Regions from separate parts of the Ensifer soli genome, predicted to be linked through region 1. Evidence: riboswitches for the same ligand, from Rfam matches in the RefSeq annotation. Region 1 holds a riboswitch; the other holds the start of a gene.

Region 1 (7,852 bases):
CCGGTCCGGGCCGGCGCAGCCGCAATGCCGCAAGCCGCGCGTCGATGAGGAGGAATGTCAGCGCCACGGTCAGCGCCGCCGAGATCGCCGACAGGATGAGGCTGGTCGATAGCGCGCGATGCACCATCGGATCGCCGGCGAGCTTTGCGAGGTCCGCCTGAAGGCCGGCGGTCAGCACGGCGGCGAAGGGCGCGCCGACGAAGAGGACGGCGAGGAGGATGACCGCGGCATCGGCGGCCTTGCCTGCCGCAGAAGCTCCGTCCGGGCGAAGCCCTGTCCGGCCGAGCGTCTGGCCGGGTTCCGGCACCGGTGCCGCGAGCCGCAGGGCGAGGAGCAGCAGGCCCGTCAGGCCGATCTGCAGCGCGGAGAGCGCGATCGCGCGCGGCGGATCGAAATCGAAGCGCAGGGCCTGATAGATCGCCACTTCGAGCGTGCTGGCCGCCGGTCCGCCGCCGAGCGTCAGCACCAGGGTGAAACTGGTGGCGCAGAGCATGAAGACCAGCCCGGCGACGCCCGGCAGAAGGCCGCGGATCGCCGGCCATTCGATGAAGCGGAACAGCGCGAGGGGCCCCATGCCGAGATTGGCGGCGATCCGCCAGTATTCGCCGGGAAGCCGCTCCAGTCCGGCAAGCAGCAGCCGGGCGGCGAGCGGCAGGTTGAAGAAGACATGGGCGATCAGGATGCCGGTCAGGCCGTAGATGCCGAAGGGCGGCAGGCCGGCCTCGGCGAGGAGGCCGTTGACATGGCCCTGCCGGCCCCAGACGGCGACGATGCCGAGCGCGCCGACCAGGGCCGGGAGGCCGAGCGGCAGCGCCATCAGCCGGACGATCCAAATCCGTCCCGGAAAGGCGGGCCGCCGCGCCAGCGCCCGCGCCACGGGAATGGCGAGCAGCACCGAAAGCAGGGTCGAGAGCATCGCCTGAAGCAGGGTGAAGCGGGTCACGCGCCAGACATAGGCGTCGAACAGGCCGGCACCGCCGGTCAGCGCGGCCCCGTCTCCCGCGGGCACGCCGAAGGAGAGGAGAGTCACAAGCGCGACGCCGACGAAGCCGCCGATTGCGGCGAGCCCGATCCACCCGCCGCCTGCCGTCCGTCCCATCAGCGCGGCGCGCTCAGTTGAGGCTCATCGCGGCCAGCCATTCGTCGATCCAGGCCTTGCGGTTGGCGGCAACGGTGTCGGACGGGATCAGCAGGGTCTTTTCCGGCGTCACCAGCCGGCCGAAGGCGTCCGGCAGCGGCGTCCCGGTCGCGGCGACGGGCATCATCCAGTTCGTCGTCGGGATGATCGACTGGAAGTCCGGGCCGGTCATGAAGGCGAGGAAGGATTTCGCCAGTTCCGGATCGCGCGCGCTCTTCGTCAGGCCCGCCACCTCGATCTGGATGTAATGGCCTTCCGAAAATGCCGCTGCCTGATAGCGGTCCGTGCCTTCCTCGACCATGTGGTAGGCGGGCGAGGTGGTGTAGGAGAGAACCATCGGCGCCTCGCCCTTGGTGAAGAGGCCGTAGGCCTCCGACCAGCCCGGCGTGACCGTCAGGATGCGGCCCTTCAGCCTGCCCCAGGCTTCGCCGGCCTTGTCGCCATAGACGGCCTTCATCCAGAGGAGCAGGCCGAGGCCCGGCGTCGAGGTGCGCGGGTCCTCGATGACGATCTTCTGCGACGGATCGCCCTCGACGAGGTCCCTGAGGCTCGCCGGCGGGGTCTTGAGCGCTTCGGTGTCGTAGACGACGGCGAAATGGCCGTAGTCATAGGGGACGAAAACGTCGTCGGAAAAGCGGCCCGGAACGGTCAGCGTCGTGCTGATGCCGCCATGCGGGGCGAAGAAGCCGGTCGCCTTCGCCTCCGCGACCAGATTGGTGTCGAGTCCGAGGACGATGTCGGCCTTCGAGGCCGGGCCTTCGAGCTTCAGCCGGGTCAACAGTTCGACGCCGTCGGCGACGCCGACATAATCGACCGTGCAGCCGCAGGTCTTCTCGAAGGCGTCCTTGACCTTCGGCCCCGGGCCCCACTCGCTGACGAAGCTCTCATAAGTGTAGATGGTGAGCGTCCTGTCGGCGGCGGCGGCCGGTGCCGCCAGCGCCATCAGGGTCGCGATCGAAAACAGAATCCTGCCGCGCATCCGCGCCTCCTCCTCAACGTCATCGTTCAACGGGAATAGGGCGCTTGAGCGTGCCGTCTAATCCCTCCGCCGGTACAAACCGGATCAGGTTCCGCGGGTTGGCCTTCTGCCTCTCAGCCGGCCGATCCCCTGAAAAGACGATCCCCGGCACCCCGTTAGAGCAGGTTTGACATAGGCTTTCCCTCCGACCTTGGCAAGGCGGGCGGCGTTCCCCCTTCAGGGAAAAAGGCGTTCAACTTTCGGCCCCGATGCGCTATGGCCTTGGCGATGACCGAAACCTTCTTCGCAATCCTGATGGGCGGGGCGCTGACCGTGACGCCGCGCCTGACGCGCCAGATCGCGGGCGCGCGGGTGATCGCCGCCGATGGCGGCATCCGCCACGCCCGCGCGCTCGGCGTGACGCCGGAGGTCTGGGTCGGCGATTTCGATTCCGCCACCGCCGCCATGGTCGCCGACTGGCCGAAGGTGCCGCGCGAGCCCTATCCGCCGGCGAAGAACGAGACCGACGGCGAGATCGCCGTCGCCGGCGCTATCGCGCGCGGCGCGCGAAAGGTCCTGCTCGCCGGTGCGCTCGGCGGCGAGCGCAGCGACCACGCCTTCATGCACCTTCTCTACGCCGTCAGTCTCGCGCTCGACGGCATCGAGGTGATCCTGACGACCGGCGAGGAGGAAGCTTATCCGCTGCTTTCGGGCGCGCTTGCCCTCGAACTGCCGCAGGCGAGCCTCTTTTCCGTGCTCGGCCTCGACCGGCTCGACGGGCTGACCATCGAGGGCGCCCGCTATCCGCTTACCGATTTCCACCTGCCCTTCGGCTCGTCGCGGACGATCTCGAACGTGGCGGCGGCCGAAACGGTGACCTTTTCGCTTGTCTCCGGCCGCGCCGTCGTGCTCGCCCGGCCCTACGACCTCTCGGGAGCCTGATCCTTGGCGCCGCCCATCCTCAAACTCGACGATATTCGTTTAAGCTTCGGCGGCACGCCGCTGCTCGCCGGCGCCCATCTCCAGGTGGAGCCCGGCGACCGCATCTGCCTCGTCGGCCGCAACGGTTCCGGCAAGTCGACGCTGATGAAGATCGCCGCCGGCCTCGCCGAGGCGCAGTCCGGCGAGATCTTCCGCCACCCCTCCATCACGCTGCGCTACCTGCACCAGGCGCCGGATTTCGACGGTTTCGACACCGTGCGCGCCTATGCGGAGGCAGGGCTCGGCCCCGGCGACGATCCCTATCGCGTCGCCTACCTGCTCGAACATCTCGGGCTTTCCGGCGACGAGGATCCCGCCTCGCTCTCCGGCGGCGAGGCGCGCAGGGCGGCGCTTGCCCGCGTCATGGCACCGGAGCCGGACATCCTGCTCCTCGACGAGCCGACCAACCATCTCGACCTCACCACCATCGAATGGCTGGAAGGCGAGCTGACCCGCAGCCGCTCCGCCATCGTCGTCATCTCGCACGACCGGCGTTTCCTCGAAAAGGTGTCGAACGCCACCGTTTGGCTCGACCGCGGCCTTTCCCGCCGGCTCGATCGCGGCTTCGGCGCGTTCGAGGCCTGGCGCGACAAGATCCTCGAGGAGGAGGAGATCGAGCAGCACAAGCTTGGCAAGGAGATCCAGCGCGAGGAACACTGGCTGCGCTATGGCGTCACCGCAAGGCGCAAGCGCAACATGCGCCGTCTCGGCGCGCTGCAGGACCTGCGCGCCCGCCATCGCGGCCACAAGGGGCCGCAGGGCACGCTTCAGGCGACCGTCTCAGAGGGGCGCGAATCCGGCAAGCTGGTGATCGAGGCGGAAAAGATCGCCAAGCGCTATGGCGACCGCACCATCGTCGCGCCGTTTTCGCTCAGGGTGCACCGGGGCGACTGCATCGGCCTGATCGGCCCGAACGGCGCCGGCAAGACGACGCTCCTGAAGATGCTGACCGGCCAGCTTTCCCCCGACGAGGGCGTGGTGAAGCTCGGCACCAATCTGGAGATCGCCACGCTCGACCAGCGCCGCGAGGACCTCGACCTCGACGCGACGCTGGCGCATTACCTCACTGACGGGCGCGGCGAGAACCTCCTCGTCAATGGCGAGCAGCGCCATGTCACCGGCTACATGAAGGAATTCCTGTTCCAGCCGGAGCAGGCCCGCACGCCGATCCGCAACCTCTCCGGCGGCGAGCGCGCCCGGCTGATGCTGGCGCGCATCCTCGCCCGGCCGGTCAATCTCCTGATCCTCGACGAGCCGACCAACGACCTCGACATCGAGACGCTCGACCTCTTGCAGGAGATCGTCGCCGGCTTCTCCGGCACGGTGCTGCTCGTCAGCCACGACCGCGATTTCCTCGACCGCACCGTCACCTCGACGATTGCGCCGGCGAACCCCGATGCACCCGACGGCCGCTGGATCGAATATGCCGGCGGTTATTCCGACATGATGGCGCAGAGGAACGGCGCGGCGGAGGAAAAACGGCGGCAGGAGCGGGCGGAAAAGGCAAAGGCGCCGGCCGAGATGTCCGCCGGCCCCGCCAAGGCGAAGGGCAAGCTTTCCTTCAAGCAGAAATTCGCGCTCGAAAACCTGCCGAAGGAGATGGCGAAGGCGCAAGCCGGGATCGCCGCCCGCGAGGCGAAGATGGCCGATGCGGCGTTGTTTGCCCGCGATCCGCAGGGCTTCTCCAGGCTGGCGGCCGAGATGGAAACGCTGCGCGCCTCGCTTGCCGCCATGGAAGAGGAGTGGCTGGAGCTCGAAATGCTGCGCGAGGAACTGGAGGGGTGAGCCCCTCGCGCATGGGGGAACGGCGCACCAGCCTGCTCGGCGCGCTGCTCGCCACGCTCGGGCCGATCTCCATGTCGATCTATACGCCGGCCATGCCCGACCTGGTCACGGCCTTCGACAGTGATGCGTCGATGATCAAGGTGACGCTGTCGGTCTATTTCGGCGGCTTTTCCCTTGCCCAGCTTGTCGCCGGGCCGATGGCGGACGCCTTCGGCCGCAGACGTGCGACGCTCGCCTTTCTCCTCATCAACATTCTCGGCAGCCTGATCTGCCTTGCCGCGCCGGCCGTCGAATGGCTGGTCGCCGGGCGGCTGGTCCAGGGCATCGGCGCCTCGGTCGGCATCACGGTGGCGCGCGCGATCGTGCGCGACCAGTTCGTGGGCGACGAGGCGTCGCGGATCATGAACCTGATCGGCATCATGCTGGCCGTCGGGCCGGGGCTGGCGCCGACGGTCGGCGGGCTGGCACTCGCAGCCTTCGGCTGGCAGTCTATCTTCGTCCTCCTCGTCGGCTTCGGCATGGTGACCGCCGCGGCCGTCCTCGTCTTCCTGCGCGAGACGGGTTCGCCCGATTCGCGTCGTGCCCTGCCGGGGCCGCTGGTCGCGACCTATGCGACGCTCGCCACGGATCTGCGCTTCATGGCGGCGGCGGTCGTGCTCGGCGGCTCGGTCGGCGCGCTCTACGCCCAGTCGACCATGCTCGCCTTCATCCTGATCGACCGCGTCGGCCTGAGCCCGACCGCGTTCGGCGTCGGCATGCTGATGCAGTCCGGCTCCTATTTCCTCGGCTCGGTGGTGCTGCGGCTGGTCGCGCGCCGCCTCGGCGGCGAGGGTTCGGTGCGTGCCGGCCTCGGATTGCTCGGCGCGTCGGGGCTGATGATCCTCGTCTCGGTGCACGCGCTCACACCAAGTTACCTTTCGATCATGCTGCCCGTCGCCTTCCTCGGTTTCGGCATCGCGTTCCTCACGCCGCACATGACGACGGCGGCGCTTCAGGGGTTCCCGCAGGTCGCCGGCTCGGCCTCGGCGATGATGGGCTTCATCCAGATGGCGGGCGGTTTCCTCGGCGGCTCGGCCGCCGCGCTGGTCGGCGAACCGCTCGACGCCTTCGGCCTGATCATTCCGCTGATGGCGGCGATCGCCATCGCAAGCTACGCCGTATTCGCCGCGGCGAGCCGGCGCGCGGTCGTATGAATGAAAAAGCCCGCGTCGCGAGGAGGCGGGCTTTGTGGAGAGGCGATTGACCGGGGTCAGCTGCGGCGGTTGCGGGCGGCGAGCGTGCGCAGGCGCAGCGCGTTCAGCTTGATAAAGCCCGCCGCGTCCTTCTGGTCGTAGGCGCCCCGGTCGTCCTCGAAGGTGACCAGCGCGTCGGAATAGAGCGACTTCGGGCTTTCGCGGCCGATGACCATGACATTGCCCTTGTAGAGCTTCAGCGTCACCTCGCCCTCGACGTCCTTCTGGCTGAGGTCGATCGCCGCCTGCAGCATCTGCCGCTCCGGCGAGAACCAGAAGCCGTAATAGATGAGCTCGGCATAGCGCGGCATCAGCTCGTCCTTGAGATGCGCCGCGCCCCGGTCGAGCGTGATCGATTCGATGGCGCGGTGGGCGGTGAGCAGGATCGTGCCGCCGGGCGTCTCGTAGACGCCGCGCGACTTCATGCCGACGAAGCGGTTTTCGACGAGGTCGAGGCGGCCGATGCCGTTGTCGCGGCCGTAATCGTTGAGTTTCGCCAGCAGCGTCGCCGGCGACAGGCGCTCGCCGTTGATCGAGACGGCATCGCCCTTCTCGAAGCCGATCGTGATAACGGTCGCGACGTCGGGAGCGGCTTCCGGCGAGATCGTGCGCATGTGCACATATTCCGGCGCCTCAACGGAGGGGTCTTCCAGCACCTTGCCCTCGGAGGAGGAGTGCAAAAGGTTGGCGTCGACGGAGAAGGGGGCCTCGCCCTTCTTGTCCTTGGCGACCGGGATCTGGTTCTGCTCGGCGAAGGCGAGCAGGTCGGTGCGGCTCTTGAACGACCAGTCGCGCCAGGGCGCGATGATCTTGATGTCCGGGTTCAGCGCATAGGCCGACAGTTCGAAGCGGACCTGGTCGTTGCCCTTGCCGGTCGCGCCATGGGCAATCGCATCGGCGCCGGTCTTCTTCGCGATCTCGATCAGGTGCTTGGAGATCAGCGGCCGGGCGATCGAGGTGCCGAGCAGGTAGACGCCCTCGTAGACGGCGTTGGCGCGGAACATCGGGAAGACGAAATCGCGCACGAATTCCTCGCGCACGTCCTCGATGAAGATCTCCCTGATGCCGAGCATCTCGGCTTTTTTCCGCGCCGGCTCCAGTTCCTCGCCCTGGCCGAGATCGGCGGTGAAGGTCACCACCTCGGCGCCGAGTTCCGTCTGCAGCCATTTGAGGATGATCGAGGTGTCGAGCCCGCCCGAATAGGCGAGCACGACCTTCTTTACGTCTTTGGGAAGTGCCATGGTTGTCGGTCCGTCCGTAGTGCGAGCCTTGCAGCGCTCGAAGAAATCGGCGGCACTCTTAGCGAGATTGGCGCGCCATGCAAGGCGAAGCGGCGACAAAGCCCGCCGAACGCGCCAGCGACTTGACATTCCGCCGGCGACCGCCGATGGCAATGCGGTTTCACGGAGCTTCCGCATCATGGATGTCCTGCCGAGCCTGCCGACCTTTCTCGCCTTCACCGCCGCGACCCTGCTTCTGGCGCTCACCCCCGGGCCGGACATGACGCTCTGGATCAGCCGCGCGCTCGGGCAGGGCCGGCGCAACGCGATGATGGCGGTGATCGGCACGCAGGGCGGGCTCGTCGTCCACACGATGCTGGTCGCCTTCGGCGTCTCCGCGCTCATCGTCGCCTCGCCGACGGCCTTCCTGATCCTCAAGACCGGGGGGGCGGCCTATCTCTTCTTTCTGGCGGTGCAGGCGCTGCGCAAGGGCTCGTCCTTCGCGCTCGACGGGACGGCGCCGCCGCGCGGCTCCGGC
Region 2 (7,852 bases), on a different contig from region 1:
CCGGTACAGTCGACGATCCGCTCGAATCCGGCATCCTCCTCCGCTTGCGCCTCGTGGACGAAGAGCACGCCGCGCGAAGCGAGCGTTTCCCGCAGCCGGGTCAGGGCCTCGCGCGGATCGAGATGGGCCTCGCGCGGGAAGAACAGCGCCTCGGAGAACCGGCCGGCGAGATCCGGTTCGAGACGGGCGACCGTGTCCGCGTCGATCCGGTCGAAGCCCGAGGTGCGGGCGGCGAAGCGGGCGAGTTCCCGCCGGTCGCGGGCGGGCGCGACGACCAGCGTGCCGTTGCGCGTGACACTGCCCGGCAGAACCCGCTCCCACCAGTCGGCGGCCGATACGCCGAGCGTCAGAACTCTGTCCGGCGCGCTTTCACGCTCGCACCAGGGGGCGAGCATGCCGCCGGCGAACCACGAGGCGGGCGCGCGCGACCCCGGCGGCGGCGCGGCGACGGTGACGCGGGCGCCGGCTTCCGTCAGTTCATGGGCGACGGCGAGGCCGGCAACGCCGGCCCCGCGCACGAGGATGCGCATCTCATTCCCCCGCCAGCACCTGAAGGTCGTCGGGCGCCATGTAGAGGTCGCCGCCCTCGCGGTATTTCGCCGCCATCGCCGCCATGCCCTCCTTCTGCGCCTCGGCGCGGATGTCGTGCGAGATGCGCATCGAGCAGAATTTCGGGCCGCACATCGAACAGAAATGGGCGAGCTTGTGGGCCTCCTTCGGCAGGGTCTCGTCGTGGAAGGAGCGCGCGGTCTCCGGGTCGAGCGACAGGTTGAACTGGTCCTCCCAGCGGAACTCGAAACGGGCGCGGCTGAGCGCGTCGTCGCGCAGCTTTGCCGCCGGATGGCCCTTGGCGAGATCGGCGGCGTGAGCGGCGATCTTGTAGGTGATGACGCCGGTCTTGACGTCGGTGCGGTCGGGGAGCCCCAGATGCTCCTTCGGCGTGACGTAGCAGAGCATGGCCGTTCCGAACCAGCCGATCATCGCAGCACCAATCGCGGAGGTGATGTGGTCGTAGCCCGGCGCGATGTCGGTCGTCAGCGGCCCGAGCGTGTAGAAGGGCGCCTCGCCGCAGACCTTCAGCTGCTTGTCCATGTTCTCCTTGATCTTGTGCATCGGCACATGGCCGGGGCCCTCGATCATCACCTGGCAATCCTTGGCCCAGGCGATCTGCGTCAGTTCGCCGAGTGTTTCGAGTTCGGCGAACTGCGCGGCGTCATTGGCGTCGGCGATCGAGCCGGGGCGCAGGCCGTCGCCGAGCGAGAAGGAGACGTCATAGGCCCTGCAAATGTCGCAGATCTCGTCGAAATGCTCGTAGAGAAAACTTTCGCGGTGATGGTGCAGGCACCACTTGGCCATGATCGAGCCGCCGCGCGAGACGATGCCGGTGACGCGGTTGGCCGTCAGGTGGATGTAGCCGAGGCGGACGCCGGCATGGATGGTGAAATAGTCGACGCCCTGCTCGGCCTGCTCGATCAGCGTATCGCGAAAGATCTCCCAGGTGAGGTCCTCGGCGATGCCGCCGACCTTCTCCAGCGCCTGGTAAAGCGGCACGGTGCCGATCGGCACCGGCGAATTGCGGATGATCCATTCACGGATGTTGTGGATGTTGCGCCCGGTCGACAGGTCCATGACGGTGTCCGCACCCCAGCGCGTCGCCCAGACCATCTTCTCGACCTCCTCCGCCATCGAGGAGGTGACGGCGGAATTGCCGATATTGGCGTTGATCTTGACGAGGAAATTGCGGCCGATGATCATCGGCTCGGATTCCGGATGGTTGATGTTGGCGGGGAGGATGGCGCGGCCGCTGGCGATTTCGGCGCGCACGAATTCCGGCGTCACATGATCGGGCACATGGGCGCCGAACATCTCGCCGTCGCGGTCGAGCGCTGCTTCGGGCGCCTTGCGGCCGAGGTTTTCGCGGATGGCGACGAATTCCATTTCCGGCGTGATGATGCCCGCGCGAGCGTAAGCCAGCTGCGTTACCGTCCTGCCCGGCTTCGCCCGGAAGGGCTGCGCGAGGTTGGGAAATTCCGGCGTCAGCCGCTCGCCGGTGGCAAAGCCGTTGTCCTCGGGCCGCACATGCCGTCCCTGATAGGCCTCGACATCGCCGCGCGCCGCGATCCAGTCTCGCCGGAGTTTCGGCAGTCCTGCCTCGATGCGGATCTCGGCGCCGGCCTCGGTGTAGGGGCCGGAGGAATCGTAGACGGCGACGGGCGGCTCGCCGGCGGTCGGGTGCAGGTCGATCTCGCGCAGAGGCACGCGGATATCGGGATGCAGCGTGCCGGGAACGAAGATTTTCCGCGCGGCGGGCAGCGGGCCGGTGGTGACGGTCGGGGTGAGGTTTTTGGCGGCAATGTTCATCGTGAGGCTCCAAGGTTGGAGACCCAGTTCCACGCCGGACTGATGGAAAGACGCCGCAGCGCGGATAGACGATCCCTTGATCGGGAATACCGCTTGAGCAGGCGCTCGCACCGTCCCTACGCCAGTATGAACTGGATCAGGTTCAACGGGTCACTGCGCGCTCTAGCAGTATCTCAGCCCCTTGCCGGGACCCCCCTGGTGAATGATCCAAAGGCTAAGGCCAACCCTGCGGATCTGTCAAGCGGGTGTTTTCGGAAAGATCTTTTCGTTCGTCCTGGCTTACAGGAGACTGCGTCCTCCGTCGCCGGAAACGAACCGATCCCGCCCAAGGCCGTACAGGAGCGGGATCGGAAAAACTATTTTATTGCAATCTCTTGAAAGAAGATACCATGCCGGTTTCCCGGCCGGAGCCTCAGTCCATCTGGACGTTGGCGTCGCGGATGATCGGCGTCCATTTGGCGATCTCGGCGGCGACGTGGGCGCCGAGTTCCTCCGGCGAGGAGGCGACGATCGTGGCGCTGAACTCCTTCATCCGCTCGGCGACGGCGGGGTCGGCCATCGCCTTCTTCGCCGCGGCGTTGAGGCGTGCTACAACTTCCGGCGGTGTTCCGGCCGGGGCGAAGAGCGCGTTCCAGGTATAGGTCTCGTAGCCGGGAATGCCCGATTCCGCGACCGTCGGAATGTCGGGGAAGGATGCGGCCCGTTCCTTCGTCGTCACGGCGAGCGCGCGCAGCGTGCCGGATGTGATATGGCCTGACGAGGACGGCAGGTTGTCGAACATGATCGGCACCTGATTGCCGATGACGTCGTTCAGCGCCGGCCCCGCGCCCTTGTAAGGGATGTGCTGCATGCTGACGCCGGCCATCGACTTGAACAGCTCGCCGGAGAGATGCAGAGGCGTGCCGTTGCCGGACGATGCATAGCTGTATTTTTCGGGATCGGCCTTCAGCAGCGCCAGCAGTTCGCCGACCGTCTTTGCCGGCAGTTCGGGATTGACCACCAGCACGTTGGGCACGACGACGAGCAGCGAGACAGGGGCGAAATCCTTGACCGCGTCATAGGGCGTCGACTTGAGGATCAGCGGGTTCAGCGCGTGGGTGGCGACGGTGCCCATCAGGATCGTGTAGCCGTCGGCTTCCGCGCGGGCGACCTGGCCGGCGCCGAGATTGCCGCCGGCGCCAGCGACGTTCTGCACGATCACCTGCTCTCCGAGATCGTCGGCCATCTTCTGGGCGACGATGCGGGCGACGACGTCGGTCGAGCCACCGGCGGCAAACGGCACGACCAGCGTCACCTGCCGTTCGGGAAAGCCCGCCGCAAAGCCGGATGCGGCGAGCGACAGGAAGGCGGCGCCGGCGATCAGCGCGCGGCGGGTCAGTGTCATCATCTGCATCTTCTTCTCCTCCGTTGAAGACGTCATGGTGAATGCGTCGATGGCAGGCCGGGTCCGGCGCGGCGATCAATCCTCCTCCTGGAACACCTCCTCGCGCTTCGCCTTGACGCTCGGCATGAAGACGACGACGAGGACGCCGAGCGCGATCAGGAGCAGCACGGCGCTGATCGGCCTTGTGACGAAGGTGGTCGGATCGCCGCGCGAGAGAATCATCGCCCGGCGCAGGTTTTCTTCCAAGAGCGGCCCGAGCACGAAGCCGAGCAGCAGCGGCGCCGGCTCGCAGCGCAGCTTGGTCAGCAGGTAGCCGGCAAGACCGAAGAAGGCGACGGCATAGAGGTCGTAGACGTTGGAATTGACGCTGTAGACGCCGATGGCGCAGAAGGCCATGATGATCGGGAACAGCACGTAATAGGGGATCGTCAGGAGCTTCACCCACAGCCCGATCAGCGGCAGGTTGAGGATGACCAGCATCAGGTTGCCGATCCACATCGAGGCAATGATGCCCCAGAACAGCGCCGGCTGCTCACTGGCGACATTCGGGCCGGGAACGATGCCCTGGATGATCATCGCGCCAACCATCAGCGCCATCACGGGATTGGCGGGAATGCCCAGCGTCAAGAGCGGGATGAACGAGGTCTGCGCCCCCGCATTGTTGGCCGATTCGGGGCCTGCGACACCGGCGATCGCGCCGTGGCCGAACTCCTGCGGTTTGTCGGAGACGCGCTTTTCCACCGTGTAGGAGGCAAACGCCGCGAGAATGGCGCCGCCGCCCGGCAGGATGCCGAGCACCGAGCCGATCGCCGTGCCGCGCAGCACCGGGCCGACCATGCGGCGGAAATCGTCCCGTGTCGGAAGCAGGCCGGAGACCTTCGCCATCAGCACCGTGCGGGTCTTCTCGCCTTCGAGGTTGCGCAGGATCTCGGCGATGCCGAAGACGCCGACGGCGACAGCGACGAAATTGAGCCCGTCGGCATATTCGCGGATGCCGAGCGTGAAGCGCGGCGTGCCGGTGTAGATGTCGGTGCCGACGAGGCCGAGCAGCAGGCCGAGCACGACCATGGCCAGCGCCTTGATGATCGAGCCGTGGGCGAGCGCAATCGAGGAGACGAGGCCGACGACCATCAGCGAGAAATACTCCGCAGCGCCGAATTTCAGCGCGATGCCGGTCAGCGGAATGGCGAAGATGGCGACGAGGAAGGTGGAGACCGTGCCGGCGAAGAAGGAGCCGAGGGCGGCGATCGACAGGGCCGCGCCTGCCCTGCCTTTTCGCGCCATCTGGTAGCCGTCGATGGCGGTGACGGCGGAGGAGGATTCGCCGGGCATGTTGATGAGGATCGCCGTGGTCGAACCGCCATATTGCGCGCCGTAATAGATGCCGGCGAGCATGATCAGCGAGGAGACCGGCTCCAGCTGGAAGGTGATCGGCAGGAGCATGGCGATGGTGGCGGTGGCGCCGATGCCGGGCAGTACGCCGATCAGCGTGCCGAGCAGCACGCCGATGAGGCAGAAGAGCAGGTTTGCCGGCGAGGCGGCGGTGGCAAAGCCGAGCGCGAGATTGCTGATGAGATCCACGGCCGTCTCCTAGAACCGGACCCAGGGGCCGAAACGTTCGAAGGGCAGGCCGAGCGCGTAGCTGAACACGGCGACGGAGAAGACGGTGATCGCCGCCGCGAGCACCAGCGCCATTGGCGCCTTCATCCGCGTCGAGGCGAAGGCGGCGATCAGCGCGGTGAAGAACAGCGACGGCACGAAGCCGAGGCCGCGCACGGTCAGCCCGAAGAACACCGGCGCCGGCAGGATGAAGAGCATGCCGCGCAGCGCGATCGGCCCGAGGGCATCGCCCTTCACCCGCGTCGCCTGTGCCAGGATGACGAGCCCGAGCAGGGTCAGGATCACCGCCAGCACCAGCGGGAAGTAGCCAGGCCCCATGCGCAGTGCCGTGCCGATCTCCAGATCGATGCATTGAAGGATGAAGAAGCCGCCGAGCAGGACGAAGATCGCCCCGCACAGCGCGTTGGTTGTATCGAAGGCAAGCGGTTTCATCGGCGTTCGGTCCCCGGCATGAAGATGGTCGTCCGGCCGGATCCCGCCCGTGGCGGGCGGGGGCCTTGGCAAGGCCCCCGTCCTTTGCGGGAGGAGGAGTGGCGGACGGGAGGGTCGATGCGGCGCGCGGGCCGTCAGTCGGCGTACTGGCCGGCGGCCTCGATCACCGGCTTCCAGCGGGCGATCTCGCTTTCGAGCTTGGCTTTTAGTGCCGCTGGCGTCGCATCAGCTTCCGGCGAGGGGGCGGTGCCGAGTTCGGCGAAGCGGGAGACGACGTTCTCGTCCTTCAGCGCTTTTTTCAGCGCGGCCGACAGCTTGTCGGTCGCCTCGGCCGGCGTGCCCTTCGGCACGTAGATGCCGTGCCAGATGCCGACCTGGAAATCTTTCAGGCCCGCTTCCGCCGCCGTCGGCAGGTCGGGGAAGATCGCCAGCCGCTCGGGCGAGGTGACGGCATAGGCCTTGATCGTGCCGCCCTGGATCTGCTTCGTCGTGTTGGTCGTCTGGTCGCACATGATGTCGACCTGGCCGCCGAGGAGGTCTGTCATCGCCGGGCCCGTTCCCTTGTAGGGTACGGTGACGAGCGGCGTCTCGATGGCGCTCATGAACAGCATGCCGCAGAGATGGGAGGCGGCGCCGATGCCGGCATTGGCGACCGTCACCGTGTCCTTGTTCGCCTTGACGTAGTCGATCAGGCCCTTGAGGTCGGCCGGCTCGAAATCCTTGCGCGCGACGATCGTCATCGGAACCTCGGTGACGAGGCCGACATAGTCGAAGGCGTTCAGCGTGTCATAGGCGAGCTTGCGGTAGAGCGTGGCGCTGGTCGCCATGCCGATATGGTGGAGCAGGACGGTGTAGCCGTCCGCATCGGCGCTCGCCACGCGGCCGGCGCCGAGCGTGCCGCCGGCGCCGCCGACATTCTCGACGACGATCTGCTGGCCGAGATCCTTCGACATGGATTCGGCGACGAGGCGCGCCACCGTGTCGGTCGGCCCGCCGGCCGAAAACGGCACGACCATGGTGATCGTGCGTTCGGGATAGTCGGCATAGGCGGTGGTGGCGAAGGCGGCGGCAAGCGCGGTGGCGGCCAGCAGCGTGCGGAAAAGCGACATGAGATCCTCCCTTTGTCCCAAGAAGACGGCGGGGCTCCTCCGGCGCCGTCCCTGTTTCGCCAAGTGTGGCCGTCGCTGCCGATCCGACAACGCAAAAGCAGGGCCGCTGTGGCCCTGCCGGCTTTTTTGTGCCGCAGCATGGGTGGAAACCGCCCCAAACGCGCCTGCCGATGGGTGGATTTCCACCCATCGGCCTCAGGTCAGGCGATGCCGTCCTGCTTGCGCGTCTTGACGAGGCTCCAGGCGACGCCGCTGCCGATGATCGCGAAGGTGATGCCGAGCGAGACGGCGGCGGGGAATTTTTCGAGCCCCATCAGATCGGCGACGAAGACCTTCGAGCCGATGAAGACCAGCACGATGGCGAGCGCGGGCTTCAGGTAATGGAAGCGGTGGATCATCGCGGCAAGGGCGAAGTAGAGGGCGCGCAGGCCGAGAATGGCGAAGATGTTCGAGGTGTAGACGATGAAGGGGTCGGTGGTGATGGCGAAGATCGCCGGCACGGAATCGACCGCGAAGATGACGTCGGCGACCTCGATGACGATCAGTGCCATGAACAGCGGCGTGACGAACAGTTTCAGCTTGCCCGTCACCGGATGGGGCTGGCGGACGAAGAAGCGCTCGCCGTGATGGGTGTCGGTGACGTTCAGCCGGCGGCGCAGGAACCTGATCAGCGGATTGGCGGCAAGATCGGTCTCCTTCTCGGCGACGAACAGCATCTTCAGGCCGGTGAGGATGAGGAAGCCGGCGAAGAGATAGAGCACCCAGGAGAATTCGGTGACGAGCGCCGCGCCAAGGCCGATCATGATCGCGCGCAGCACGATGACGCCGAGAATGCCCCAGAACAGCACCCGGTGCTGGTAGAGGCGCGGCACGGCGAAGAAGGAGAAGATCAGCGCGATGACGAAGACATTGTCGAGCGCCAGCGTCTTCTCGACGACGAAGCCGG

Evidence for each region. Region 1 has a riboswitch for thiamine pyrophosphate ahead of thiB (thiamine ABC transporter substrate binding subunit). Riboswitches for the same ligand answer to the same signal wherever they lie in the genome.
Region 2: another riboswitch for thiamine pyrophosphate. It lies ahead of thiC (phosphomethylpyrimidine synthase ThiC); the one in region 1 lies ahead of thiB (thiamine ABC transporter substrate binding subunit).

The regions. Positions count from the first base shown of each region.
Region 1 is NZ_JBHFEI010000005.1:224,387-232,238, reverse strand. It holds gene thiP (thiamine/thiamine pyrophosphate ABC transporter permease) at 1-1,099, opposite strand, end outside; gene thiB (thiamine ABC transporter substrate binding subunit) at 1,113-2,117, opposite strand; TPP riboswitch at 2,162-2,282, opposite strand; gene ACEVQ6_RS09890 (thiamine diphosphokinase) at 2,385-3,038, shown strand; gene ACEVQ6_RS09885 (ABC-F family ATP-binding cassette domain-containing protein) at 3,042-4,862, shown strand; gene ACEVQ6_RS09880 (multidrug effflux MFS transporter) at 4,859-6,055, shown strand; gene ACEVQ6_RS09875 (argininosuccinate synthase) at 6,112-7,335, opposite strand; gene ACEVQ6_RS09870 (LysE family translocator) at 7,514-7,852, shown strand, end outside.
Region 2 is NZ_JBHFEI010000007.1:224,692-232,543, reverse strand. It holds gene thiO (glycine oxidase ThiO) at 1-530, opposite strand, end outside; gene thiC (phosphomethylpyrimidine synthase ThiC) at 532-2,361, opposite strand; TPP riboswitch at 2,457-2,568, opposite strand; gene ACEVQ6_RS12945 (Bug family tripartite tricarboxylate transporter substrate binding protein) at 2,774-3,754, opposite strand; gene ACEVQ6_RS12940 (tripartite tricarboxylate transporter permease) at 3,821-5,326, opposite strand; gene ACEVQ6_RS12935 (tripartite tricarboxylate transporter TctB family protein) at 5,336-5,797, opposite strand; gene ACEVQ6_RS12930 (tripartite tricarboxylate transporter substrate-binding protein) at 5,932-6,906, opposite strand; gene ACEVQ6_RS12925 (TerC family protein) at 7,107-7,852, opposite strand, start outside.